Regions from separate parts of the Cupriavidus sp. SK-3 genome, predicted to be linked through region 2. Evidence: riboswitches for the same ligand, from Rfam matches in the RefSeq annotation. Region 2 holds a riboswitch; the other holds the start of a gene.
What was found. Region 2 has a riboswitch for glycine ahead of gcvT (glycine cleavage system aminomethyltransferase GcvT). Riboswitches for the same ligand answer to the same signal wherever they lie in the genome.
Positions count from the first base shown of each region.

Region 1 (14,456 bases), on a different contig from region 2:
GTCATCGGCGCTGGCCGGGCGGGATTTCGAGCAGGTCGCGCTGCGGGGGACGTTCGAAGTGGGCAATGCCAACAGGCCGGGTCCCCCCACCCTCGCCTGCCGGCCCGCCTTCGACCTGTACGCAAGCGAATGCGCCCGCTATCCGGCGGACGTTGCCGCGGCACTCACCTGGGTGGCGGAGGCGGAGATCCGCCACGCGGCCAGCCTGTTCGGCGCGGCTGAGCGCGTGGCCTATCACGCGTGGTCCGGCGTCGGCCAGCATGACAATGCGACCCAGACGGACCGGGCGATTGCCTGCCTCTACGCCTTGACAGGCAGCTTCGACAAGCAGGGCGGCAATCGCATTTATCAAAAGCCGCCGTACAACCCCGTCAGCAGCTTCAACCTCTTGCCGCCGGAGCAAAAATGCAAGGCGCTGGGCTATGCGGCGAGGCCGCTCGGCCCGCCTGCGCAAGGATGGGTCACGGCGCGCGACCTGTATCGGGCCATCCTGCACGCGCAACCTTACGCCGTGCGCACCCTGGTCGCCTTTGGCACCAATCCCCTGCTGTCGCAGGCAGACGTGGAAGACGGCGCGCGCGCCCTGCGCAGCCTGGACTTCTACGTGCATTGCGACCTGTTCGAGACACCCAGCGCCCGCTACGCCGATGTCTTGCTGCCGGTCAACACACCGTGGGAACGAGAAGGCCTGCGCATCGGCTTCGAGATCTCCGCCGAGGCCGAACAACTGGTGCAGTTGCGCCAGCGCATGGTGTCGCCGCGCGGCGAATCGCGCGCGGACAACGACATCGTGTTCGACCTGGCTGTGCGGCTGGGCATGTCGGAGGCCTTCTTCGGCGGCAGCCTGGAAGCGGGGTGGAATCATATGCTGGCCCCGTGCGGCCTGACGGTGGGCAAGTTGCGCGAGCAGCCGGAAGGCATCCGCGTGCCGGTCGCCGACGTGGAACGCAAGTATGCGGGCAGGCCACGCGATCGTGCCTTCAATACGCCGACCGGGCTGGTGGAGCTGTATGCCGAGCAGCTCCTGCGCCACGGCTATCCGCCCTTGCCACGCCCGGACCAGTCTCTTGTGGATGCGGGGGACGCTTCGGGCGACGCCTTCCCGTTCGTGCTGACCTCGGCCAAGAGCGGCTACTACTGCCACAGCCAGCATCGCGGCCTGCCCTCGCTCAGGCGCCGTGCGCTCCAGCCCGAAGCGGAGATCCCCGCCGCGCTGGCAGCCGCGCGCGGCATAGTCAGCGGCGATGCGATCCGGGTGAGCACAGCCGTCGGCAGCGCAAGGTTCATCGCCAAGGTCAGGGAAGGCCTGCATCCGCGCGTGGTGGTCGGCGAGTTTGGCTGGTGGCAGCGCTGCGATGCACTTGCGCAACCCGCGCTGGCTGTCTCGGGACAGGGCAACAGCAACTACAACGGCCTGATCGCCGCTGACAGCATCGACCCCGTCAGCGGCTCCGTGCCGCTGCGCGGCTACCGCTGCAACGTGGAGCGCGATCCCGGCGTCGATGTGGGGCGGCGCAGGTGGGACGGCTATCGCGCCTTCCGCGTCGCCAGCCTGGTGAAGGAAGCCCGCGAGGTCACGTCGGTATTTCTGGAACCCGCCGATGGCGGCGGCCTGCCGGACTTCCAGCCCGGCCAGCATGTGACGATCCGGCTGACGGTGCCACCCGCCGGCGAGGAGATCGTGCGCTCGTATTCGCTCACCGGCCCGGCCCTCGTGCCGGACCGGCGCGGCTACTCCATCTCCGTGCGCCGCGCGGTGGGCGTGTCGGAAACCGGCGAGACCGTATTCGGGCGCGCCTCCTCGCATATCAACCTGTGCCTTGCGGCCGGCGATACGGTCTGGCTGCGGGCGCCGTCCGGCACCTTTGTCATGCCGCTGCATACCGGGCGGCCGCTGGTGCTGCTGGCCGGCGGGATCGGCATCACGCCGTTCGTCTGCCTGCTCGAATCGCTGGCCAGCCTCGCCGATCCGCCGAAGATCCTGCTCCTTTACGCGAACCAGAACAGCCTTGCCCATGCATTCCGGTCGCGCATCCGGGCACTACGGCAAACCCTCCGGGGGCTGGAAGTCGTCGACTTCTACGACCGTCCGGCGGAATGCGACGTGCCCGGGGTCGACTACGACATAGCCGGACGCGTCAGCGCCGACCATGTCCCGGCACGCCTGCTTGCCCGGCGTCCCCTGGTCTATATGTGCGGCCCCGCGCCGATGATGAGCGCTTTCGCCGATGCGCTGGCTGCCCGCGGCGTGCCCCGCTCCGACATCCTCCGGGAAGTGTTCCGCTCCCCCGAACGGACGGTGGCCGGAACCGGCCAGCAGTTCAACGTGGTGTTCGCCAGGTCCGGCATGTCCAGCACCTGGCGCTCGGCGGACGGGCCTTTGCTGGGCTTCGCCGAAAGACTCGGCCTGGCATTGCCCAGCGGGTGCCGGGTCGGCCAGTGCGAAAGCTGCGCGGTACCCATCGTGTCGGGCCGCATCCGGCACCTGCACGGCGAGGATCCCGACGATGCCGGCGTGTGCCTGGCGTGCCAGGCCGTTCCGGCCAGCGACATCGTGCTGAATGCGTGATCGCGATCGCCGGCGCCTGCCTTATTCCAACCCCCACCCAAGCCACTATGTTGATACTGGACTCCGACACCACCCGTGCCCTGCTGCCGTTCGAGAATCTCGTGCCCGCGCTGCGCGCGGCGTTTATCCGGGGCTGCGAAGTCCCGCAGCGCCACAGCCATGCCATTGATGCGGACGGAACCATGCTGCTGATGCCCTCCTGGCGGGCCGGCGGCTACCTTGGCGTGAAGACCGTGACGATCTACCCCGGCAACACGGCGAAAGGCCTGCCGGGCTTGTACTCGACCTACCTGCTGCACGACGCGCGCACCGGCAAGCCGCTGGCCATGATCGACGGCAACGAGATCACGTCCAGGCGCACCGCCGCCGCGTCGGCGATGGCGGCCTCGTACCTGAGCCGCAAGGATGCGTCGTCGATGCTGGTGCTCGGCTCAGGCCGGGTCGCCAGCCTGCTGCCCCATGCCTATCGCGCCGTCAGGCCGATCGGGCGCGTTGCCGTCTGGGATATCCATGCGCGGCAAGGCGAAGCGCTGGTGGCACGGCTGCAGGCCGACGGTTTCGACGCGCGCTTTGTCCCGACGATCGCCGCCGCCTGCGAAGACGCCGACATCGTGACCGCCGCCACGCTCTCCACCGCGCCCCTCGTGCATCGCGCGTTCCTCCGGCCCGGCACCCACCTGGACCTGATCGGCGGCTTCACGCCAGCCATGCGCGAGGCCGACGACGGTTGCTTCGATGCGGCTTCCGTCTTCGTCGACACGGGCGAGGCCGTGCTCAAGGCCGGCGACCTGCTGCACCCGATCGAGGCCGGCGTGCTCGACGCGGCCGACATCCGGGCCACGCTCGCGGACTTGTGCCAGCGGCGCCATCCCGGCCGCGTGGACGACGCGGAAATCACCGTCTTCAAGGCTGTCGGCACCGCGCTGGAAGATCTCGCGGCGGCCGTCATGGCCTATGAAGGATTCAAGGGCTCGCAAGGCGCCACGCCGAGCGCAGAAGCCATGTCAATGTAAGGAGACAGCAATGAAAAGCACCCCCCTATCGCTGGACGCGGCGGACCATCCGGGCCGCGGCGGACTCGAACGGCTGGCCGTCAAGGTCACCGACTGGTCCGAGCGCTGGTTCCCCGATTCCTATATCTTCGCCGCCATCGCGGTGATCGTCGTGGCGATCGGCGCGATGGCGGCCGGCGCGCCGGCGCAAAGCGTGGCGCAAGCATTTGGCGACGGCTTCTGGAGCCTGATCCCGTTCACCATGCAGATGGCGGTAGTGGCCATCTCCGGGTATGTGGTGGCGGCTTCGCCGCCTGCTTCGCTGCTGATCCGGCGGCTCGCCGCCCTGCCCAGGACGGCGCGGGGCGCCATCGCCTTCGTCGCGCTGGTGAGCCTGCTGACTTCCCTGCTCAACTGGGCCATCAGCCTGATCCTGAGCGGACTGCTGGTGCGGGCCATCGCAAGGCGCAGCGGCCTGCGCGTGGACTACCGCGCGGCCAGCGCGGCGGCCTACCTGGGGATGGGGGCCACCTGGGCGCTGGGCCTGAGTTCTTCCGCCGCGCAGTTGCAGGCCAATCCCGCCAGCCTGCCCAAATCCCTGCTCGATATCACCGGCGTGATCCCTTTCTCCCAGACCATCTTCCTGTGGCAGTCGATGGCGATGACGGCGGTGCTGATCGTTGCGTCATTGCTGGTGGCATATTTCTCCGCACCGGCGGGAGACCGCGCGCGTACTGCGCAGGACATGGGCGTAGACCTCGATGACGCCGGCGATGGCATCGGCCGTCCCACGCGTCCCGGCGAATGGCTGGAGTACAGCCCCTTGCTGACCTTGCTGATCGTGGCGCTGGGCGCGGGATGGCTGGTCCGCGAGTTCACCACCAAGGATCCTGTCCTCGCGATCTCCAATCTCAACACCTACAACTTCCTGTTCCTCATGCTGGGAATGCTGTTGAACTGGCGGCCCAAGCGCTTCCTGCGCGCCGTGGCCAAATCGGTGCCCTCCACCGCCGGCGTGCTGATCCAGTTTCCGCTATATGGCGGCATCGCATTCATCCTTACCAAGGCTGCGGGCATAGACGGCACGACCCTTTCCCACCACCTGGCGTCGGCCTTTGTCTCGGTCGCCACCAGGGAATCGTTTTCCGCCGTGATGGGCGTGTACTCCGCCGTGCTCGGCTTCTTCGTGCCGTCGGGCGGCGGCAAATGGGTCATCGAAGCGCCCTACGTGATGCAGGCGGCAAACGCGCTGCAGGTCCACCTGGGCTGGGCGGTGCAGGTGTATAACGCCGCAGAGGCGCTGCCCAACCTGATCAACCCGTTCTGGATGCTGCCGCTGCTGGGCGTGCTGGGGATCCGGGCCAAGGACGTGGTGGGCTTTACCTTCACCCAGTTGCTGGTTCACACGCCGCTTGTGCTGTTCATGCTCTGGGCATTTGCTTCGACGCTGCCTTACCGCCCGCCCATGATGCCTTGATGCGTACGGGCTCCGCCAAGCCGCGGGAGCCGGGGGCGGCCCCTGTGCAACCGGATACTCCGGTGCCTCCGGCGCATTGCCCGGTTGAGTCTGGCCATCGGGGAGTCCATGCTTCGCGATGGCGTCTGGCGGCGCTGGCGCCATCGCGCCCGGCGCCCCTGGGTTCAGCCCGGTTGCGGCTTGCGATGGCCATCCCGGTTTAAGATGGCGGTTTCCGGCCGGCCTTGCCGGCCCGGACTTCACCCCCACCACTCTGCAAACTGACACATGAAGAAAATTGCCCTGCTACTTGCCGCCCTGGGAATGGCCTCCGTCGCCCACGCAGCCGCTCCGGCCGTGGAAACCCTGCCGTCCGGCATGTCCATCGAGCAGATCGTCAAGGGCACCGGCGCCACGCCGAAGGCGTCGGACACGGTAAAGGTGCACTACCGCGGCACGCTGACCGACGGCACCGAGTTCGATAGCTCGTACAAGCGCGGCCAGCCGATCTCGTTCCCGCTGAACCGCGTCATCCCCTGCTGGACCGAAGGTGTGCAGAAGATGCAGGTCGGCGGCAAGGCCAAGCTGGTCTGCCCGGGCCCGACCGCCTATGGCGCGCGCGGCGTGCCGGGGACGATCCCGCCGAATGCCACGCTGAACTTTGAAGTGGAGTTGCTCGGCATCGGCAACTGACGCAGGGCGGTTCCACCGTTTGACCAGGCCCCGGCAAGCCCGCCGGGGCGCTGACGAACTGACGATTGCGAGCGAGTCGCCCGAGAAGAGCGTGAAGAGGCCGGGATGTGACCATCGCCAGCACATGCTGCCGGATGAGCCAGGCGATTCATCGCTGTCGGACCGGGTTCGAGCCACTCGATCCGATCATGGCGAGGACGAACTCGACCAGCAGCTATCTGACGCAGCAATTCGCGGCGATCAACAACGCATCCGGCAAAAACGGACTTCGCGGCAGCGTGGCAACCCTATTCGTTTCCGCCACCGGGCGCCATGGAGCGACGCTTCCGCGTCACCACAAGGGGTGCCTGGGTATTGCCGTCGGACGTCACGCGTGGCGTGCGCGGACCAACCCCCGGCATGCGCGGCCCGCTGCCTGGCGCACGCGCGCCGCCACCACCACCGCCGCCGCCGGGCGGCCGCGTGCCGGTGTCCAGCTGGATGGTCGATATGGCTCGCTTGTAGATGGTCTGCATGCCGCCAGGCGTGCTCAGCATCACCACGAAGGCGTCGAATGACTCGATCGAGCCGACGAGCCGGATGCCGCTGACCAGGTACACCTGCACACGCTTGCGCTCTTTGCGCGTTGTGTTCAGGAAGGAGTTTTGCGGGTTGGTATCGTCGAGCTGCATGTGAATTCAAAAATGGGGCAGGCGAAGCGCTGCGGGAAACTTGGGCTACTGCGGCGTTGCCTGGCCGGCGCCGGCGCACCACATCGGTGCTTGCACGCACATGCGCCATGTGCCGCGCACGCCGGAATGGCGCCGCGCCATCCTGGCCTGCATTAGCCATTCTAGCGCAAGCCGATCAGTCCCCCTGAAACCGATACGCTGCCCGCGCGGCGGCAGGGGCAAATCCGTATTGCGAATCGTTACCTGTTTGTCTATGCTTCGCTGTCACATATGACTAAGCGGAGGCTTTCCATGCAGCGTATTTGCCTGTTCCTGCTCGCTGGCGTGTTCTCAACGGGAGCAATCGCTGGTGCCAAGTGCGCCGCCCATCCCAAGGCCGAATGGATGAAGGAAGCCGACGCCAGGGCCAGGATCGAAGCGCAGGGCTACACCATCAAGAAGTTCAAGGTGGACGGAAACTGCTACGAGATCTACGGCACGACGAAGGAAGGCAAGAAGGCCGAGATCTACTATGACACCAAGACCCTCGATGTCGTGAAATCGGAAATCGAGAAGTAACGGCAGTCTCGGACGGGCACGCCATGATGACCGGCGCTGCGTCGATTCGCGTTTGGGATATTGCCGTGCGCCTGACGCACTGGAGCGTGGCTGCGCTTGTGCTGCGGGACTTGGTCGAGGACTCCGGCGGCCCGTCACACCGCGCCGTCGGCTATGTTGCCGCCGGACTGGTGCTGTTCCGGATCCTGTGGGGTTTCATCGGCAGCGAGCCTGCCAGGTTTTCCGCGTGGCTGCCCACGCCCTCCCGCCTCCTGGCCTACCTCAAGGCACTGATTGCACACCGCCCGCCCCGGTATCTGAGCCACACGCCGCTCGGCGCGATGATGATGATCACCATGTGGGCCATCATCATCGCGCTCGCCGTGACGGGCTGGATGTCGAGGCTGGACGCCTTCTGGGGCGAGGATGGACCGAAGGACGTGCATGAGTTGCTGGCGGACGCCCTGATGGTGCTGATCGTCATACACCTCATTGCCGCCGTCGCGATGAGCATGGCTCACAAGGAGAATCTCATCGCCGCCATGCTGACCGGAAACAAGCGGCGCGATGGCGGCACTTGAAGGTGCCGCGGCAGCATGCGAGCATTGTCCCGATACGGGTCTCCCGCCAGCCATTGCGATTCGGCTTAGCCAGCACCAATGCGCGGCTTCCAGGAGAGCGGCAATTCTGCCAGCCTCCTGTCTGCGCGCGCCGACAACGCATATATCACACAGTGATACAAATTGGAGTTTCCTCGGGCTTGTCACGAGAACGTTCAAGCTGGTAGCATCCCGCAACTAGTTGCTTCGTATCAGCAGTGGGTGCTGACACGCGGCATCAACAAAGTGCCAGAGCTGCCCGGCAGCCTCATCGAGCACTGACCGGAGACTGTTTCATGCTTACCCACGTCTATCTCCGTTCGGCGTCCCAAGTCGACATCGAGCCGATGACTTCGTTGCTGGCAAGATGCGGCCTCGCCACGGAGGACGTAACGGAGATTCTCGACAGCTTTCAGATTGCGCTTTGCGACGGTCGTATCGTTGGCTGTGCTGCAGCGGAGCGCCGTGGACACTCAATTATCATCCGGTCCGTGGCAGTGGAGTCCGGCTATCGAGATAGGGGTGTCGCGAGCCGCCTCGTAGAAAAGCTTCTCGTGCGCGCCCGCGGCACTGAACTCCGACATGCTTTTCTCTTGTCCGCATCGGCTCCCGCCTATTTCGCGCGCTGGGGTTTCTGCCACATCCCTTTCGATAAAGCGCCGTCAGAAGTCCAGGCCTCACGGGAGTTCCGCAATGCTGCACAAAGCTCAGCGCTATGCATGCACTGTGAGCTCAAGTAGGCATGCGAAGCGCGCCTGACGCGTGAACGCCCTTGCCTCGCTTAATGGCCCTGTAAGCGCTTGCCGCCAGAAGAAATCCAGTGCACGTTCGTGCACAAAAAGACCCACGTCACCGGAAACTGGTGACACGGTGGCAGCAGGACTCTATCGCCAGCCCATGCAGAATGAATAATTCTTAATCTGAGAATTAAACAGATTTTTCCAGCTTATCTCTTGGCCATTGTGACCCTCACCACCCATGGCATGGCAGGTGGTCGGCAAGTCGCCATGACACAGCGTTAAGGTTAACCCGCGCCCCACTGATATCCGTCTTTCTCGGCACTCACCTGACTCCAAATTGTCATCTAGGTCCAGTTAAATACGCGAGCGGTTATTTGCAGCGCCATCGGCGAGTTCACCGCCGCTACCGGCCAGCAAGACTCTGGCATGTTTGCCAAAACAAAAAATGAACGCCCGTTCGCGAGATACCGCCAAGCGAAACGAGGCATAGCAATATTTCAAGGTCAATATGCATCAAGCTCTCGCTTCTCCCATGGCCACGAACGACGCGTCGCTACCCGGCGCTGGCAGTGGGAGAAGGACTCGCTGGACCGTCTCGGCCGGCATCAAGGCCCTGCGCCAGGAAGCGGCAAGCCTGCGAGCAACTGCTCAGGCAAGGATGACCCTGGCCGGCACTTGTGTTGCGCTCTGTGAACCTGGCGACTTGCTCCAGCGGGCCGCGATTCTCGACAGGGGCGCTGACGTTCTGGCGCTGACCGACTGGAGCTGAGTCAGTTCGCTTTCTTTGTCGTCGCCCGGGCAGTAAGCGATGGTGCCGCGAGGCCATACCACGCGCTCATCTGCATACCCTTGATGCCGCGTTCGGTGAAGGTCGCGGCCTCGGGGAACAATCGAAGACGCCTCTCCGCAGCGACCGCGATAGCGCGGACTTTTCCACCTCGGATGTATGGGACGGCCCCGGTGTCGAACATATATGAGAGCTGTCCGGCCATGACATCAGAGATGGCTGGGCCACTACCTTTGTAGGGCACGTGGATGACGTCGATGCCGGCAATGGACTTGAACAGTTCACCTGCCAAGTGAGCCGATGCTCCAATGCCGCCCGAACCATAGGAGAGCTTTCCTGGTTTTGCTTTGGCAGCATTGACGATGTCTTTCGGCGACTTGAATGGCGATACCGCAGGCACAAGCAGAATGCTGGGGATGGCAGCCACGGACGCGACCGTGGTGAAATCCTTGATGGGTTCGAAGCCCGTCCTCTTACATAGGTGGGCACTCGCCGCGTTGGTCGAGCTAGTTGCCAGGTACAACGTGTATCCGCAGGTCACGCTGCGACCCGACGTGGACCTTTCCGCTTCATTGTGCAAACGTTAAAGAATCGGCGACGCCAGAAGGCGATGCTGCAAACGCTGCTACATCGGTGGGGCGGGCCCGACGCCCACTACCTCGCCCTTGCAGTCTCCCGGCCACGCGTGCTATGGTGCGGCTTCCAGGAGAACGAGGCGCCCCCCGCCATAGCAGGTCGGGCGCTTCTACCGAAGGCGTACCCCTGAAACGCTCAGGTGCAGAAGACTGGAAACCGATAAAACTGGAGAGCGCCGGACCGGACCACCAAGCGTGGCGCGGCATGCGGCCGCCGAAGGGGCAAGCCGGCACCCGTGGTGGGTGCGGCGAATCTCTCAGGCAAAAGGACAGTGGGGGCAGACAGGCCAGATTGCCTGTCTGCCCCTTTTTGCTGTCCGGAGCCTGAAGAATGAAAGTCATCGTGATGGGAGCCGGCGTGATCGGCGTCGCTTCTGCGTGGTACCTGGCCAAGGCCGGGCATGAAGTGGTGGTGCTGGAGCGCAACGCGGGCGCCGCCCGGGAAACCAGTTTTGGCAACGGCGGCCAGATCTCGGTCAGCCATGCCGAGCCGTGGGCCAACCCGGCCGCTCCGCTGAAGATGCTGCGCTGGCTGGGCCGGGAGGATGCGCCCCTGCTGTTCCGCCTGCGCGCCGACCCGGCGCAATGGTCGTGGGGCCTGAAGTTCCTGCGCGAGTGCACGGCTAAGCGCTCCACCCACAATATGATCCAGTTGCTCAACCTAGGCACATACAGCCGCGCCAGCCTGCAGGCCCTGCGCGAGGAAACCGGCATCGAGTACGACCACCTGACGCGCGGCATCCTGCATTTCTACACCAGCCAGAAGGAGTTCGACGCGGCCATCGAGCCGGCGCGCATCATGCGCGAACTGGGCTGCGAGCGCCGCGTGATCGGGCCGGACGAAGTCGTACGCCTGGAACCGGCGCTGTCCAATATCGCGCCGCGCCTGGCTGGCGCCACCTATACCAGCGAGGACGAATCCGGCGACGTGCACCGCTTCACCACCGAGCTGGCGGCCAAGTGCGAGGCGCTTGGTGTGCGTTTCCGCTACGGCGTGCGTGTGCAGCGCCTGCACGCCGATGGCGGCAGGATGCGCGGCGTGGAGATCGCCGATGAAACCGGCGGCTACCAGATCGAAAGCGCCGATGCCTATGTGCTTGCGCTGGGCAGCTTCAGCCCGATGCTGGCGCGCCCGCTGGGGGTGAAGCTGGATATCTATCCGGCCAAGGGCTACTCGGTGACGCTGCCGGTACTCGACCCCGCGCGCGCGCCCAGCGTGAGCCTGACCGATGACGAGTACAAGCTGGTGTTCTCGCGCTTTGGCGACCGCCTGCGCGTGGCAGGCACCGCCGAGCTCAACGGCTATGCGATGGACCTGAACCCGGTGCGCTGCGACGCCATCGTCAAACGGACGCTGGACGTGTTCCCAGGCATGAGCCGTCCCGAGCTGGCGCGCTTCTGGACGGGCCTGCGCCCCGCCACGCCGGGCAACGTGCCGTATATCGGTGCCAGCGGGATCGACGGCCTCTACCTCAACACCGGCCACGGCACGCTGGGCTGGACGCACGGCTGCGGCTCGGGCCGCGCCATTGCCGACATCATCAGCGGTTATGTGCCGGAAGTGGACTTTGCCTTCAGTGGCGAGCTGCCGGCGCACAAGGGTCCACGCGCGCTTGCCATGGCGGCAAACCCCGCCAGCGCAACGGCCCACTGAGCGCGAACTGCGGCGCGCATTACCGCGCCCTGCGCCCGGCCATCTGCGCCGGGCGCTTTGCCTTTACCATGTGCGTCCACGACTCCGCAGGCTCCCCATGAAGCTTAACCAGTTGCGCGCCCTGGCCGCCATCGCCGACACCGGCAGCATCCAGGAAGCCTCGCGCCTCCTTCACCTGACGCAGCCCGCGCTGAGCAAGGCCATCAAGGAACTGGAGAGCAGCGTCGGCGCCACCTTGTTCGTGCGTTCCAGCAAGGGCGTGCGGCTCACCCCCCATGGCCAGCGGCTGGTCACGCATGCCCGGCTGATCAGCGAGAACGTGCGGCGCGCGCGGGAGGACCTGGAAGACATGATGGGCAGCGTGGTCAGCGAGATCACGGTTGGCGTCACGCCGGTCACGGCGGTGATGCGGCCGATGGCGGCCTGCCTGAGTACCTTCCGGCGCGAGTTTCCCAACGCCCGCCTGCGCGTGCAGGAGATGCGGCCGACGCAGTTGCTGGAGCACCTGCGCGAGGGCACCATGGACTTTGCGGTGACGTCCCAACTGCTGCCGGCGGACCGCGGATTGGATTGCACCCAGGCCTGCCGCCTGCCGACCATCATTGCCGCGCGGCGCGGGCATCCGCTGCGCGCGGCCCGGTCGGTGCGCGTGCTGCAGCAGGCTGACTGGCTGGTGCTGGACCCGCTCTCCGACACCAGCTCGCCTTTTCATCAATTGTTCGCGGGCAATGACCTGGCGCCTCCCGCGCGGGTAATCGAGTGCACCTCCATGGGGCTGGCGCTGGAACTATGCTGGAAGGCGGATACCCTGATCCTGCTTTCCAGCGAATCGCGCGGCAGCAAGTTCGTTACGGACAATATGGACTTCATCGAGGTGGAAGAGCCGGTGCCCGAGCGCACCATCTCCCTGGTCACGCGCGACCGGCACGTACTGACCTGGGCCGCGGCTCGCCTGCACGATGCCATGCTGGAAGCGCTTTCCGGCGACTCCCCGGCACCGGGCGGCGCGGCCGCCCCCTGAACTGGCCTGCGCCTGCGCCGTTGCATGGACGCGCGGCCGCCGACTTACGCGGCACCCCTCCCCCCCCGCTTTGAGCATCGCCCGCCATTCCCGATGGCTGGCGCCCATGCCCGCTTGTTCCCGCCTATTCCCGCCTATTCCCGATCCTCATACCCATGAAAAAAAGCGAAGTGCTTATCCGGCGCCTCGCTCTTACCATGCCAGCACACCAGTAGAGACGGCGCCGCGCGGCAGCCGTCCCGAGCCAATCCCACCCGAGGAGGAAAGCATGACCCACGCGCCTACCGCGCTATCCAGCCCCGCCGGCACGGCATCCACCGCCGCCCCCACCGCGGCCCGCCCGCATTCGCGCCGCGCCATCGTCGCCGCCGCGATCGGAAACGGGCTGGAGATCTACGACTTCACCGTCTACAGCTTCTTCGCCGCCACCATCGGAAAGCTGTTCTTTCCGTCGAGCAGCCCGCTGGCTTCGCTGTTGCTGTCCTTTGCCACGTTTGGCGCCGGTTTTGTGATGCGTCCGCTCGGCGCGGTGCTGATCGGTAGCCTGGCTGACCGGCGCGGGCGCAAGACCGCGCTCACGCTGACCATTGCGCTGATGACCGCGGGCACGGCGCTGATCGCGTTCACGCCGACCCACGCCAGCATCGGCGTGACAGCGACCGTGCTGGTCGTGCTCGGCCGCTTGCTGCAAGGCTTGTCGGCGGGCGGCGAGGTCGGCGCGGCATCGGCCTTGCTGCTGGAGTCGGCAAGCAAGCGCAACCGCTGCTTCCTCGTGAGCTGGCAGGCCGCCACCCAAGGCGGCGCCGCGCTGCTTGGCGCGCTGACCGGCGCCGCGGTATCGGCCCTGCTCAGCCCGGAAGCCATGCATGACTGGGGCTGGCGCCTGCCGTTCCTGCTGGGCCTGCTGATCGCGCCCGTGGGCATGTATATCCGCCGCCATCTGCAGGAAACGCATGAAGGCGGGCAGCACGGCGGCATCGGCGCGGTGTTCCGCGAGCATGGCCGCACGCTGCTGCTGGGCATGCTGCTGATGACCGGCTCCACCTCGTCGATGTACATCATGGTGTTCTACATGCCCACCTACCTGGTGAACACGCTGCACATGCCGCCCGTCACCGCGTTCCTGGCGGCGTGCATGGCCGGCCTCGCCATGCTGGTGGTGGCGCCCTTGTTCGGCCTGCTGGCCGACCGGCTGCCGCGCCGCAAGCCCCTGCTGTTTGCCGGCGGGCTGGCATCGCTGGCCCTGGTGTATCCCAACTTCATGCTGCTTTCGTCGGGGCCGGCCCTGCCGATCACCATGGCGCTGATCGGCGGCGCCGTGGCGCTGATGTCGGTCGGCAGCGGCGCGGGCGCCGCGCTGATGATGGAGGCGCTGCCGCGCCACCATCGCGCCACCGGCATGTCGGTGATGTACAGCCTTGGCGTGACCGTGTTCGGCGGCTTCGCCCCGCTGATCGTCACCTGGCTGATCGCCGCTACCGGCAGCAGCATGGCGCCGGCCTGGTACCTGCTTGCCTCGGCGTGCATCAGCCTGAGCGCGCTGGCGCTGTTCCCCAGCCACCCGGGCCGCGACTGACGCGCGCCAGGATCGTCTTTCCCCCTTTCCCTATTCCGCAGCACTATCCAGGATCGCACTGTCATGACCCAGACCCCAGGCAATGTCCCGTCCGCCCTGAACGAATCCGCCGCGCGCTTCGCCGAACTGCGCCACCGCATCCACGCGCATCCCGAGCTTGGAGCCGACGTGCCGTGCACCGCCGGGATGGCCGCTGCCCTGCTGCGCGAGTGGGGCTATGCCGTGCACACCGTCGGCGGCCACGGGCTGGTGGCGCAATTGAAGGTGGGCAACGGCACGCGCAGCATCGGTATCCGTGCCGACATGGACGCGCTGCCGTTGCAGGAGCGCACCGGCCTGCCCTATGCCAGCCAGGTGGCCGGCCGCATGCACGCCTGCGGCCACGACGGCCACACCGCCACGCTGCTGGCGGCCGCCGAGTACCTGGCCGCCACGCGCAACTTCGACGGCACGCTCAACCTGATCTTCCAGCCGGATGAGGAAGGCATGACCGGCGCGCTCGCCATGATGAACGACGGCCTGTTCG
Region 1 is NZ_JFJV02000246.1:4,505-18,960, forward strand. It holds gene CF70_RS25850 (molybdopterin-dependent oxidoreductase) at 1-2,569, shown strand, start outside; gene CF70_RS25855 (ornithine cyclodeaminase family protein) at 2,617-3,582, shown strand; gene CF70_RS25860 (short-chain fatty acid transporter) at 3,593-5,038, shown strand; gene CF70_RS25865 (FKBP-type peptidyl-prolyl cis-trans isomerase) at 5,306-5,710, shown strand; gene hfq (RNA chaperone Hfq) at 5,998-6,381, opposite strand; gene CF70_RS25875 (PepSY domain-containing protein) at 6,673-6,939, shown strand; gene CF70_RS25880 (cytochrome b/b6 domain-containing protein) at 6,963-7,499, shown strand; gene CF70_RS25885 (GNAT family N-acetyltransferase) at 7,814-8,257, shown strand; gene CF70_RS35300 (Bug family tripartite tricarboxylate transporter substrate binding protein) at 9,028-9,585, opposite strand; glycine riboswitch at 9,836-9,962, shown strand; gene CF70_RS25895 (D-amino acid dehydrogenase) at 10,011-11,333, shown strand; gene CF70_RS25900 (LysR substrate-binding domain-containing protein) at 11,431-12,354, shown strand; gene CF70_RS25905 (MFS transporter) at 12,623-13,930, shown strand; gene CF70_RS25910 (M20 aminoacylase family protein) at 13,994-14,456, shown strand, end outside.
Region 1: another riboswitch for glycine. It lies ahead of CF70_RS25895 (D-amino acid dehydrogenase); the one in region 2 lies ahead of gcvT (glycine cleavage system aminomethyltransferase GcvT).

Region 2 (14,456 bases):
CTCCGAAGGGACGAAGCGGTGCGGCGCCCGGACCAGAACGACAGCCCAGGCACGATCAATGGTAATGAGGCATCAGGCCGGGGTCTTGTCCCGCTTGTAGGGCAATGTATCGGCTGTGTAGGTTCGGGCTTTATACGTCCGGCGCTGGCTACGCCGCGGTCTTGCCGGGCGTGCCCAGCAACGCCTTGAGTCCGGCCAGGCGGTCTTTCGGACTCATGGCCGGGGTCTCGTCCTTGATCTCGGGCGCTTCCTCCAGCTTCATCTCGCCGATAAACCGCGAGGGCTGGCACGAGTAGGTGTCGCGCGCGCGCTTGCGCTTCTTGCACCAGCTGATATGCAGGCTGCGCTGGGCGCGGGTGATGCCCACATACATCAGGCGGCGCTCTTCCTCGATTTTCTCGTCGGTCATGTCCTCGTCTTCGCGGCAGTGCGGCAGGATGCCCTCTTCCACGCCGACCAGGAACACGTGCGGATACTCCAGTCCCTTGGAGGCGTGCAGCGTGGACAGGCGCACGGCGTCGGGATCTTCCTCGCGGCCTTCAAGCATGCTCATCAGCGCCACCGTCTGCGTCAGCTCCAGCAGGTTCTTGCCTTCGTCGCCAAAGCCGTCGGCGGTGTCGAAGCCAGTGGCTTCGCCTTCACCCGTGGCCTCGGGCTTGGTGCCCTTGCGCTTGAGCCAGTCGAGGAATTCCAGCGTGTTGGTCCAGCGCGACTGCGCCTGGCGTTCGTCGAACATGTCGTAGAGGTAGGCTTCGTAGTGGATGCCTTCCATCAGGTCGTCCAGCACTTCGGTAGCGGGATCGCTGGCCGCGCGCCCGGCCAGCCGCACCATCGCCTCGCAGAACACGCGCAGCGGCTCCAGCTGGCGCGGCTGCAGCTTGCCCTCGATGCCGCCCATCATGGCCGCCTCGAACAGCGAGACCTTGGCCTGCCCGGCGAAGGTGCCCAGCACTTCCAGCGTGGTGTTGCCCACGCCACGTTTGGGCGTGGTGATGGCGCGGATGAAGGCGGGATCGTCATCCGGGTTGGCGATCAGGCGCAGGTAGGCGCAAATGTCCTTGATCTCGGCCTTGTCGAAGAAGCTCTGCCCGCCCGACAGCACATAGGGAATGCGCTCGCGGCGCAGGATCTGCTCGAACAGGCGTGCCTGGTGGTTGCCGCGGTACAGGATGGCGTAGTCGCGGAACTGCGCGCGCCGCTCGAACTTGTGCGCCGACAGGCGGAACACCACGGATTCCGCCTCGTGCTCCTCATCGTTCATCGGGTTGATGGCGATGGGGTCGCCCATGCCGTGCTCGCTCCACAACTTCTTGTCGAACAGCTTGGGATTGTTGGAGATGACCGCGTTGGCCGCTTCCAGGATGCGCACTGTGGAGCGGTAGTTCTGCTCCAGCTTGACCACCTTGAGGTCGGGAAAATCGGTCTGCAGCAGCTTCAGGTTGTCCAGCGTGGCGCCGCGCCAGCCATAGATGGCCTGGTCGTCGTCGCCCACCGCCGTAAAGGCCGGGGCGCGCAGGTGCGAGCCGCCGGCGAGTTGCTTGAGCAACTGGTACTGGCAGGCGTTGGTGTCCTGGTATTCGTCCACCAGGAAGTAGCGCAGCCGGTTCTGCCAGCGCATGCGCACCTCTTCGTTGCGCGCGAACAGCTCGGCCGGCAGGCGGATCAGGTCGTCGAAATCCACTGCCTGGTAGGCATGCAGCGTGGCCACGTAGTTGCGGTAGATCAGCGCCGCCTGGTGATCGTCGGGGTTTTCGGCCTGGGCGATGGCCGTCTCGGGATCGACCATGCCGTTCTTCCACAGCGAGATGGTGCTCTGCACGCTGCGGATCAGCTTCTTGTCGGTGCTGGCGAGCTGCTCCTGCACCATGCCGAAGCAATCGTCCGAATCCATGATGGAGAAGCGCGGCTTCAGGCCTACGTGCTCCGCCTCGGCGCGCAGGATCTGCACGCCCAGCGAGTGGAAGGTGCTGACGGTGATCTGCTTGATCGGAATGCGCTTGCCCTCGCGCGTGGTCTTGCCTTCCATCAGCTTGGCGATACGCTCCTGCATCTCCTTGGCGGCCTTGTTGGTAAAGGTCACCGCGGCGATGTGCTTGGGCTGGAAGCCCTTGTCCTCGATCAGGTGGGCGATCTTCTGCGTGATCACCCGGGTCTTGCCCGAACCGGCGCCGGCCAGGACCAGGCAGGGGCCATCGAGGTAGCGAACGGCTTCGGATTGGGCAGGATTAAGTCCGTGGGTCATGCGAGGGCTGGTGGTGAGGCTGGGTGGCGGGATGGCCGGCAAGGGCGGGCGCGAGGCTCCGCGCGGCACATGGGCAGTACATGGGCAGCACATGCGCGGCCACGAGTGAAGCCTGCGGCACAGGAAAAGCCATCGGAGCCGCAGATGTTAACATGCCCGCAGGCCGCCCCGCCCTCCGGGCCAGCCCGGCAATCGCCCGCGTTGACAAGCCCCCGAGGCTGGCTGTAGAGTCGCGCCATCCGACCGGGAGAGCGCGCAGATCTTGCGCCGCCGAAGGGGTATCACCCGAAAACTCTCAGGCACCATGGACTGGTCGGATCGGCTTGCAACATGCACACGATGCACGCCGTACTCTGGAGAGCGGCACCCGCCATTGCTGAATCAATGGTGAGCGTGCCCACCGAAGGGGCGCGCAAGGCCTGGGTCCTGGTTTAGCCGGGGCCGCCTTGTAATCTCTCAGGTATCGAGGACAGAGGGGTCATCCGCCGCAGCGGATTTGGCAGCGCTATTGCGCGCCGAATCCTGCGGCGGATGGCCCTTTTTTCGTTTTCGAACCGAGATTAGCCTTCCCCCGAGGATTCCATGACGCTCCAGGCCACGCCCCTCAACGCTATCCACCGCGCCATCGGCGCCCGCATGGTCGACTTCGGCGGCTGGGACATGCCGGTCAACTACGGCTCCCAGATCGAGGAACACCACGCCGTGCGCACGGACGCCGGCATGTTCGACGTCTCCCACATGTGCGTGGTCGATCTCAATGGCGAGCATGTGCGTGCCTTCCTGCGCGGCCTGCTGGCCAACAATGTGGACAAGCTGCAAACGCCGGGCAAGGCGCTGTACGCCTGCATGCTCGACGAAAAGGGCGGCGTCATCGACGACCTGATCGTCTACTTCTTCGCCGAGGATCACTTCCGCCTGGTGGTGAACGCCGGCACCGCCAACGCCGATATCAAATGGATCGCCGCACGCAACGCGGCCACCAATAGCGGCGTGAGCATCACGCCGCGCCGCCACGACAACGCGCCCGACGGCGTGGCCCCGCTGGCCATCGTCGCTGTGCAGGGCCCGAACGCCCGCGCCAAGGTGTGGAGCGCCTTTCCCTCGACGCAACCCAGCGAAGCCCTGAAGCCGTTCAACGCCGTGGTGGTGCAGGATCCCGCGCTCGGCGAAGTCATGGTGGCGCGCACCGGTTATACCGGCGAAGACGGTTTCGAACTGGTGGTGCCGGCAGAGAACGTGGCCGGCCTGTGGGAAAAGCTGATCGCCGCCGGCGTGCGCCCGGCCGGCCTGGGCGCGCGCGACACGCTGCGCCTGGAAGCCGGCATGAACCTGTACGGCCAGGACATGGATATCCATACCTCGCCGCTCAACGCGGGCCTGGCCTGGACCGTGGACCTGCAAAGCGAACGCGATTTCACCGGCAAGGCGGCGCTGGTCGCCGGCGGCCAGACCCAGCAGTTCGTCGGGCTGATCCTGCGCGAAAAAGGCGGCGTGCTGCGCGCCCACCAGAAGGTGATCACCCCCGCCGGCGACGGCGAGATCACCAGCGGCACCTTCAGCCCCTCGCTGTCCCAATCCATCGCTTTTGCCCGCCTGCCGCGCGACGTTGCCATCGGCGCCGAGGTTCAGGTCGAGATCCGCGACCGCAAACTCGCCGCGACTGTGGTTAAACTGCCGTTTGTGCGTAATGGCAAGGCACTCGTGAGCTGAACGCTCGCACCCGGTCACAGCGCGCCAGCCGGCGGTTACCCATCGATCATCGTGTATCGGAACCTCCGCCCGGCTGGCGCTGAATAACAAATTGAATCTGGAGCAATCCCATGAATTTCCCCGCCGACCTGAAATACACCGAGTCCCATGAATGGGTGCGCGTCGAAGCCGACGGCACGCTGACCATCGGCATCACCGACCACGCGCAGGACGCGCTGGGCGACATCGTCTTCCTGGAACTGCCGGAAGTGGGCAAGTCCGTCGGTGCCGGCGATGCGCTGGCCGTGGTGGAATCGGTCAAGGCCGCGTCCGACATCTACGCCCCGGTGGCCGGCGAAGTGATCGCCGTCAACGATGCCGCCGCCGCCGCGCCCGAGAGCGTCAATGCCGACGCCTTCGACGCCTGGCTGTTCAAGCTCAAGCCGGCCAACAGCGACGACGTGAACGGCCTGATGTCGGCCGACGCCTACAAGGCCAACGTCGGCGCCTGATGCCAGATCGTCATTCCCGCGCCACGGGAATGACGGACAAAGACTGCCGCGACGCGCACCGGGCCGACCACCCGCCGCACCGCTCCCACGAGATTCTTGCCATGAACGCTCCCCTGCCCATGACTGCCGCCCAAGTTGCCCGGCCCACGCTGGCCGAACTGGAGGCGCGCGACGCCTTCGCCTCCCGCCATATCGGCCCCGACGCCGCCGAGCAACAACACATGCTCAAGGTGCTAGGCTATGACAGCCGCGCCGCGCTGATCGACGCCGTCATCCCCGCCGCCATCCGCCGCCGCGACGGCATGCCGCTGGGCGAGTTCACCGAGCCGCTGACCGAGGAAGCGGCGCTGGCCAGGCTGCGCGGGCTGGCGAACAAGAACAAGGTACTCAAGAGCTTTATCGGCCAGGGTTACTACAACACCCTGACGCCGGGCGTGATCCTGCGCAATATCTTCGAGAACCCGGCCTGGTACACCGCCTACACGCCCTACCAGCCCGAGATCTCGCAAGGCCGCCTGGAAGCCATGCTGAACTTCCAGCAGATGGTGACCGACCTGACCGGGCTGGACATCGCCAACGCGTCCATGCTGGACGAAGGCACCGCGGCCGCCGAGGCCATGACGCTGCTGCAGCGCGTCAACAAGCACGCTTCCAATACCTTCTACGTGGCCGACGACGTGCTGCCGCAAACGCTGGAAGTGGTACGCACCCGCGCCCTGCCGCTGGGCATCGAGGTCAAGGTCGGCCCCGCTTCGGAAGCCGCCGGCGCCCATGCCTTCGGCGTGCTGCTGCAGTACCCCGGCGTCAATGGCGAGGTCGCCGACTACCGCGCCATCGCCGATGCCGTGCACGCCGCCGGCGGCCTGGTGGTGGCTGCCGCCGACCTGCTGGCGCTGACCCTGATCGCCGCGCCCGGCGAATGGGGCGCCGACGTGGCGGTGGGCAACTCGCAGCGCTTTGGCGTGCCGCTGGGTTTCGGCGGCCCGCACGCCGGCTATATGGCGGTCAAGGATGCCTTCAAGCGCTCCATGCCCGGCCGCCTGGTTGGCGTGACGATCGACGCGCAAGGCAACAAGGCCTATCGCCTGGCCCTGCAGACGCGCGAGCAGCATATCCGCCGCGAGAAGGCCACCTCGAACATCTGCACGGCGCAGGTCCTGCTGGCCGTGATGGCCTCGATGTACGCCGTGTACCACGGCCCGCAAGGCCTCAAGCGCATCGCGCAGCGCGTGCACCGCCTGACCGCCACGCTGGCCGGCGGCCTGCAGCAGCTCGGCTATGCGCGCACCAACGCCGCCTATTTCGACACGCTGACCCTGGAAACCGGCTTCAACACCGAAGCCCTGCACGCATCGGCAACCGCCCGCGGCATCAACCTGCGCCACGCCGGCGCCGCCCGCATCGGCATCTCGCTGGACGAAACCACCTCGCGTGAAGACGTGGTCACCCTGCTGGAAATCTTCGCCCACGGCAAGCCGGTGCCCGATTTCGACGCGCTGGAAGCCGCCGCGCAGGACGCCTACCCGGCCGGCCTGGCGCGCCAGAGCGCCTACCTGACCCATCCGGTGTTCAACACGCATCACGCCGAGCACGAGATGCTGCGCTACCTGCGCATGCTGGCCGACAAGGACCTGGCGCTGGACCGCACCATGATCCCGCTGGGCTCGTGCACCATGAAGCTCAACGCCACCAGCGAGATGATCCCGGTGACGTGGCCCGAGTTCAGCAAGGTGCACCCGTTCGCGCCGCTGGACCAGACGGTCGGCTACCGCGAGATGATCGACCAGCTTGAAGCCATGCTGTGCGCCGCGACCGGCTACGCCGCGGTGAGCCTGCAGCCCAACGCCGGCTCGCAAGGGGAATACGCCGGCCTGCTGATCATCCACGCCTATCACGCCAGCCGTGGCGAAAGCCATCGCGACATCTGCCTGATCCCCTCCTCCGCCCACGGCACCAACCCGGCCTCAGCGCAGATGGCCGGCATGAAGGTGGTGGTGGTGGCCTGTGACGAGAACGGCAACGTCGACCTGGAAGACCTGGCCAAGAAGGCCGAGCAGCACAGCAAGAACCTCGCCGCCATCATGATCACCTACCCGTCCACGCATGGCGTGTTCGAGCAGGGCGTGCAGCAGATCTGCGACATCGTGCACAAGCACGGCGGCCAGGTCTACGTGGACGGCGCCAATATGAACGCCATGGTCGGCACCGCCGCGCCGGGCCAGTTCGGCGGCGACGTGTCCCACCTGAACCTGCACAAGACCTTCTGCATCCCCCACGGCGGCGGCGGCCCGGGCGTTGGCCCGGTGGCGGTCGGCGCGCACCTGGCGGACTTCCTGCCCAACCAGGACAGCGTGGGCTATCGCCGCGACGACCAGGGCATCGGCGGTGTTTCCGCCGCGCCGTTCGGCTCGGCCAGCATCCTGCCGATCTCGTGGATGTACATCGCCATGATGGGCTCGGCCGGCCTGACCGCCGCCACCGAGAACGCCATCCTGGCCGCCAACTACGTGGCCCGCCGCCTGTCCCCGCACTTCCCCGTGCTCTACACCGGCCAGCACGGCCTGGTGGCGCACGAGTGCATCCTGGACCTGCGCCCGCTGCAGAAGACCACCGGCATCTCCAACGAGGACGTGGCCAAGCGCCTGATGGACTACGGCTTCCACGCCCCGACCATGAGCTTCCCGGTGCCGGGCACGCTGATGATCGAGCCGACCGAAAGCGAGGCCCTGCACGAGCTGGACCGCTTTATCGACGCCATGATCGCCATCCGCGCCGAGATCGGCCGCGTGGAAGACGGCAGCTTCGACCGCGAGGACAACCCGCTGAAGAACGCGCCGCACACCGCCGCCGTGATCACCGCCGATGCGTGGGAGCACAAGTACACGCGCCAGGAAGCCGCCTACCCGGTGGCCGCGCTGCGCACGCAGAAGTACTGGCCGCCGGTCGGCCGTGCCGACAACGTGTACGGCGACCGCAACCTGTTCTGCGCGTGCGTGCCGATGAGCGAGTACGCTGAGGAGTAAGCTGGTGGATGCCGGGGTTGCGGCCGTCGCGGCAACCCCGGCGCTTCGCCAGCGCGCTATGCTCGGTGTGGATGCGCGGCCACCCGGCCGTGCCCGGCAAACGGAGCACGCATGTGGAATCTCAGCGCCCCATGGTGGGAATTCGTCCTGCGCGGACTGATCGTCTACGGCAGCCTGCTGGTGTTACTGCGGCTTTCCGGCAAGCGTCAGATCGGCCAGCTCACGCCGTTTGACCTGGTGCTGCTGCTGGTCCTGTCCAACGCGGTGCAGAACGCCATGAACGCGGGAGACAATTCGGTCACCGCCGGCCTGATCCTGGCCGTGACGCTGATCGCGGCCAATCTCGGGCTGGCCTGGTTGAGCTGGCGCAGCCGGCGCTTCGAGAATGTGGTCGAAGGGCGCCCCGAGATACTGATCCACGAAGGCAAGGTGTTTCCCGACGTGATGAAACGCGCCTTCATCACGCGCGACGACCTGCACAAGGCGCTGCGCCATGCCGGCTGCGAGCGCGTGAGCGATGTGCATTTCGCCATCCTCGAAAACGACGGCACCATCAGCGTGATGGCGAAGAAAGACGCCCCACCCACCCCCCAGGACGCTGCCACCTCGCTGTGGCGCGCCCCCGATAACGACATCGGCAACTCGTCGGTCTGAGACCGGCGCGTAGCCAACCAGGAGCCTTGCCGTGGCTGTCAGCGTTTTCGACCTGTTCAAGGTGGGCATCGGCCCCTCCAGTTCCCACACCGTGGGCCCGATGCGCGCGGCCCTGATGTTTGCCCAGGGCCTGGCGCGCGACGGCCTGCTGCCGCAAGTGGCCAGCGTACGCATCGAGCTGTACGGCTCGCTCGGCGCCACCGGGCGCGGCCACGGCACCGACAAGGGTGTGATCCTCGGCCTGCAGGGCGAGGCGCCGGACACCATCGACCCCGACACCATCGAGCTGCGCCTGGCCGCGCTGCGCGCCAGCCGCACGCTATCGCTGCTGGGCACGCACCCCGTGCCCTTTGTCGAGAAGGAACACATCGTCTTCTATCGCCGCGAGGCGATGGCCGAGCATCCCAACGGCATGAAATTCCATGCCTTCAATGCCGGCGGCGAGCCCATCCGCGAGGGGCGCTACCTGTCGGTGGGCGGCGGCTTCGTCATCACCGCCGGCGCGGCCAACACGCAGATCCTGGAAGCCGACCAGCAACTGCCGTACCCCTTCCGCAGCGGGCGCGCCATGCTGGAAATGGCGGCCGCCAGCAAGAAGAGCATCGCGCGGATGATGATGGAGAACGAGTGCGTGTGGCGCAGCGAGGCCGAGGTCAATGCCGGCCTGCTGCAGATCTGGGCCGTGATGCAGGCCTGCGTGGCACGCGGCTGCCGTACCGACGGCGAGCTGCCGGGACCGTTCAAGGTCAAGCGCCGCGCCCCCGAACTGTTCCGCAACCTCACCGAGCACGCCGAGCGCGCGCTGGCCGATCCGCTCTCGGTCATGGACTGGGTCAACCTGTACGCGATCGCGGTCAATGAGGAAAACGCAGCCGGCGGCCGTGTGGTCACCGCGCCAACCAACGGTGCGGCCGGCATCATCCCGGCCGTGCTGCATTACTACGACCGCTTCGTGCCTGGCGCCAACCCGCAGGGCGTGATCGACTTCCTGCTTACCGCCGGCGCCATCGGCATGCTCTACAAGCTCAATGCCTCGATCTCGGGTGCCGAGGTGGGCTGCCAGGGCGAAGTCGGCGTGGCCTGCTCGATGGCCGCCGGCGCGCTCGCCACAGTGATGGGCGGCACGCCCGAGCAGGTCGAGAACGCGGCCGAGATCGGCATGGAACACAACCTTGGCCTGACCTGCGACCCGGTTGGCGGGCTGGTGCAGATTCCCTGCATCGAACGCAATGCCATGGCGTCGGTGAAAGCCGTCAACGCCGCGCGCATGGCGTTGCGCGGCGATGGCATGCATTACGTGTCGCTGGATTCGGTCATCAAGACCATGCGCGAGACCGGTGCCGACATGAAGACCAAATACAAGGAAACGGCGCGCGGCGGGCTGGCGGTGAATATCGTGGAGTGCTGAGGCCGCTTCCCGTTCCTTCTTCCACTGCCACGCTTTCTGCTACGCTTGCCGGGCATCCACCCACTTCACCCACTTGGAGTCCGGCATGGTCAAAATCAGTTTTCTCTACCCGCACAGCAAGGGCGGCAAGTTCGACATGGACTACTACCTGCAGCGGCACATGCCGCGCGCCATCGAACTGTTCGGCGCGCAACCCGGCTACCGGGGCGCGGCAGTGGAGCGCGGGCTGGGCGGCGGCGCGCCGGGCTCGGATCCGGCCTACACGGTGATGTGCCATTTCCTGTTCGAGTCGGTGCAGGACTTCGTTGCCGCCGCCAAGGCCGCCGGCAACGAGCTGCAGCTCGATATCCCCAACTACACCGATGCGGTGCCGGTGGTGCAGATCAGCGAAGTGGTGTCCGTCGCTTGACCCGATTGCCGCCCCAGCCGCAGCAGCCCACCCGACTTACCCACAACCGTTTCGTCCACCCCAGGCCCGGCCTGCCCGGCAGATGGCTGGCCCGGCTGGTGTCCTCGCCGCGCCTGCTGGCGGCACGCCGCGCGGTGCTGTCGCGCCTGCCCTTCATGGTGCTGCAAAGCGAGGTCGAGCAGGTGGTCTACCTGAACTGGCTGGTGGACGCCACGGCGGCCGCCCGGTACGCGCCGCCGGGCGTGCGCCTGTGGCAACGCGACGGCAAGACCTTGTTCACCGTGCTGACCTACGCGCACCGGCACTTCGGCCCGGCCGCGGCGGGACCGCTGCGGCGCCTGTATCCATCGCCGCTGCAAAGCAACTGGCGCTTCTACGTCGACCAGCTGCCCGGCGGCGCGCGCGCCGGGCGCGTGGTGCTGTTCGTCAAGAACACGCTGGACAGCGCCATCTATGCACTCGGCAGCCGGTTCTTCAGCGACGCCCTGCCATCGCACCTGGCGGCGCGCTTCGTGCACCGGCGCGAAGACCGCGCGATCCGCACCGAGATCGTGCCCGGCGCGGGCAGTGCGCCCGCGCTGCGCAGCACGGTACGGCCCGCCGCCACGCGCACGCTGCCCGCCAGCTTCGCTGGCTGCTTCGACTCCTGGGAATCCGCGGTCGCCTTCCTGTGCCTGCAGGACAGTGCGATTTCGCACGTAGAGGATGCCGGCCGCATCGCCCACGCCGGCATCGACCTGCCGATCGATCTCGCCGCCGTGCAGCCGCTGGAAGCGGTCATTGGCGAGTGCAATCTGCCGATGCTGCGCGAACTCGGCGTGCCGCCCGGCGAGTGCGCGCAGCCGTTCTGTTTCCTGGTGCCGGCGGTGCCATTCCGCGTGCTGTGGGAGCGGCTGCTGTGAGGCCATGAAGCCACGCGCGGATAGCCATGAATTCGTGCGGTAGCGCTATCATGTCCGTTCCCACTCAGGCGGTGCAGCCATGCAGACCTTCCATCAGCTCTTCGACGAAACCTCCTCCACCTTTACCTACCTGCTGATCGACGCCGCCACACGGGAGGCGCTGCTGATCGATCCGGTGGATCACCAGCTAGACCGCGACCTGGCGCTGCTGCAGGCCAGCGGCGCCACGCTGGCGTGGGTGGTCGAGACCCATGCCCACGCCGACCACATCACCTCCGCGGGCCATGTTGCGCTGCAAACCGGCGCGCACACCGCCGCGCCCTCGGGCTGCGATATCCAGCCCGCGCAGAAGCAGCTGATCGACGGCGACACGCTGCAGTTCGGCACGCAGACGCTGCGCGCCATCCACACGCCGGGCCACACTGCCGGCAGCATGAGCTACCTGTGGGAAGAGCCCACCCCCGCCGGCGTGGTGCGCCGCATCTTCACCGGCGACGCGCTGCTGATCGACGGCTGCGGCCGCACCGATTTCCAGTCCGGCGACGCCGGCACGCTATACGACAGCCTCACGCAAAAACTCTTCGCCCTGCCCGACGACACCGTGGTCTATCCCGCCCACGACTACAAGGGCCGCACCGAATCCACCATCGGCCAGGAACGCGCGCATAACAGCCGCGTGGCCGGCCGCACGCGTACCCAGTTCATCGAGATGATGGCGCAGCTGAACCTGCCGAAGCCCAAGCTGATCGACGTGGCCGTGCCGGCTAACCAGCGGCTTGGTTTGCGCGATGGGGAACAGGTCCCGCACGGGGCATAGGCGGGCGCCGCCGCAGGCGCGTTGGCCACGGCAAGATAATGCAGACAGGAGAGACAGGACATGGCCCAGTACACCGCAGAAATCCTATGGCTGCGTGGAGAACAGGATTTCCTCGGCAACCGCTACAGCCGGAAACACACGCTGCGATTCGATGGCGGCATCGAGGTGCCGGGTTCGTCGTCGCCGCATGTCGTGCCGCTGCCCATGTCGGAGGCCGCGGCGATCGATCCTGAAGAGGCCTTCGTCTCCTCGCTGTCCAGCTGCCACATGCTGTGGTTCCTGTCCATCGCCGCCAAGCACAAGTTCTGCGTGGACCGCTACTTCGATGCGGCGGTCGGGACCATGGCGAAGAACGCGGACGGCAGGATGGCCATCACGGTGGTCACGCTCAGGCCGGAAGTCACCTTTTCCGGGGAGCGGCAGCCGAGCCGCGATGAAATCGCCCACCTGCATCACACGGCGCACGAGGCGTGCTTCATTGCCAACTCGGTCAAGTCAGAGGTGCGCTGCGAGCCGGTGTACGGGGGCGCGCAGGCCTGATATCACGGCGCCAGCGCAGGAACGGCGCGCGACAGAGGCAATGCGATGCGACCGCCACGCCAGGTGGCAGCGGTTGAGGATCGGCGTCGGCTTCCGGCCTCGCGGTGCGGACCGGGCTAGTCCCAGATGCAGCGGACCGCCGCCGCGGCGATCACCGGCACAGACAGGACCAGCGGAATCGCGAAGTAAGGCACCTCGAAATTCACGACATGCTCATAGATGAGCCAGCCGATGCCGATGGCTAGCGTGACCAGTCCGACAATCGCAGCGAGAACGTTCACGGCCCGGTCCGAAGGACGTCCGCGCGTCCGTTCTGCTTTGGTGGAAAGCGCTTTCATCGTAGCTCCGAAAGTTGTCGTCACGGGCATCTGATGCGTTAATTCTAGTCCTGCTCCACCGGTTTGCGCGGGTTGCCTGCGCACGGTACCCGTAGCGCGCTCAGATCGCCCAGCTATCGCAAGTCTGCCGCACCGTTTCGCGCAGACTCCGCGTGCTGGCGTCGATCTGGCGCACGCGCTCGGCATCGCCGTTGCGGCTTTGCGCCAGCGCGCGGATATTGGCCAGCGCATCGAGCGATCCCAGCGCTTCGGCATGGGGGACCAGCGCATCGCAGATCGAGATGATGTGATCCGCGATCGGCATGCGCGTGAGCTCGTTGGGATGCACATACTCGCCTTCCAGCCCGAAGCGGCAAGCCTGGAAGCGGTTGAAGGTGTAGACGAGGTAGTCGTCTTCCTGTGGCATGAAGGGGCGCGAGAGGAGCAGGTAGCGCGCAAGCGCCTGGATGTAGGCGGCGATATCGCAGGCACGGCCCACCGTGAGCGGCGTGTCCATCACGCGGACCTCGATGGTGCCGAACTCGGGCTTTGGACGGATATCCCAGTAGAAGTCCTTCATGCTCTCGATCACGCCGGTCTTGCGCATCTTCTCGAAGTAGGCGGTGAACGCATCCCAGGTGAGCAGGTGCGGCGCGCGCCCGCTCATGGGGAAGGCCGCGACCGAGTTCAGCCGCGCCGAGGCGAACCCGGTGTCCACGCCCTGCACATATGGCGACGAGGCGGCCAGCGCGATGAAGTGCGGCACGTAGCGGCCGATGGCATGGAGCAGGAACAGCGAGTCGTCGGCGCTCGGGCAGCCGATATGCACGTGCTGGCCGAACACCGTGAACTGCTTGGCCAGGTAGCCATAGAGTTCGGAGATGTACTGGTAGCGCGGCGAATCGGAGATGGTGCGGTCGGCCCACTGCTGGAAGGGATGGGTGCCGCCGCCGCAGATGCCCAGGTTGAGCGAACGCGAGGCATCCACCATCAGGTCGCGCATGGTGCCGAGTTCGTCCAGCGCCTGTGCATAACTCGTGCAGATGCCGGTGCTGATCTCGATCATCGAGGGGCTGATCTCAGGCTTGATGTCGCCGGCATGCTGCGCGCCTTTCAGCGCACGCAGCAGGTCCGGCGCGAACGGCGCCAGGTCATAGTCGTGACGATTGACGAGCTGCAGCTCCAGTTCCACGCCGAAAGTCAGCGCTTCGGAGTGCTTGAACGGTTCGAGTGACATCAGCGTCCTCCTCCATTGCTTCTGACCTCGCCCGCAAAGCGAAGTGCCCAGGCCGCCATCGTGGGCCCCATCAATTGTTCGATCGCCAGCGTGCACAGGATGATGGCCGCCAGCGGCTCGCCGGTGTTCGGATACAGCAGCGCGACATCGCTCATCAACAGGTACGCCAGACCCGACATGGGCGCCAGCGCGAGACCGAGCGCCACGCACTGCTTCAGGCTCAGGCCCGAGAAGGAGCCCAGCGAGACCACGCCCACCAGCTTGGCGAAGTGGCGCAGCAGTACCAGCACACAGGCGGCGCCGCCGCCGATGGCCCAGTCGTGCGCGGTCAGCGGCAGGCCGAGCGACACCACCATCACGATGATCAACAGGCTGCCCGCGCTGCCGAAATGCGCCGGCCACACGCGCGGCTGGCTGTCCTGGTGCTTGAAGACGACGCCGGCCAGCATCAGCGTGAGCGGCATGGAAAGCTTGAGTACGCGCGTGAGCGCGAGCGTGAGCAGCACCAGTCCCACCAGCACCAGGAAACTGTAGTGATCGTCCGAGGCCATGCGTGCGTAGATGCCGTGCCCGAGCTTGCCGACGATCCAGGCCAGCAGGCAGGATCCCGCCAGCAGGTAAAGCGGATGCAGCAGCGCGGCGCCGAGATTGCCGTATTCGGAATGCAGCCAGCCCGTGGCCAACTGGACGATGGTGGCGGCGTAGA
Region 2 is NZ_JFJV02000264.1:33,679-48,134, reverse strand. It holds gene CF70_RS28260 (UvrD-helicase domain-containing protein) at 149-2,242, opposite strand; glycine riboswitch at 2,477-2,564, shown strand; glycine riboswitch at 2,586-2,725, shown strand; gene gcvT (glycine cleavage system aminomethyltransferase GcvT) at 2,825-3,952, shown strand; gene gcvH (glycine cleavage system protein GcvH) at 4,063-4,443, shown strand; gene gcvP (aminomethyl-transferring glycine dehydrogenase) at 4,545-7,466, shown strand; gene CF70_RS28240 (DUF421 domain-containing protein) at 7,578-8,120, shown strand; gene CF70_RS28235 (L-serine ammonia-lyase) at 8,152-9,528, shown strand; gene CF70_RS28230 (EthD family reductase) at 9,614-9,937, shown strand; gene CF70_RS28225 (DUF2071 domain-containing protein) at 9,934-10,839, shown strand; gene CF70_RS28220 (MBL fold metallo-hydrolase) at 10,919-11,656, shown strand; gene CF70_RS28215 (OsmC family protein) at 11,717-12,196, shown strand; gene CF70_RS28210 (hypothetical protein) at 12,313-12,534, opposite strand; gene CF70_RS28205 (YbdK family carboxylate-amine ligase) at 12,635-13,750, opposite strand; gene CF70_RS28200 (cation:proton antiporter) at 13,750-14,456, opposite strand, start outside.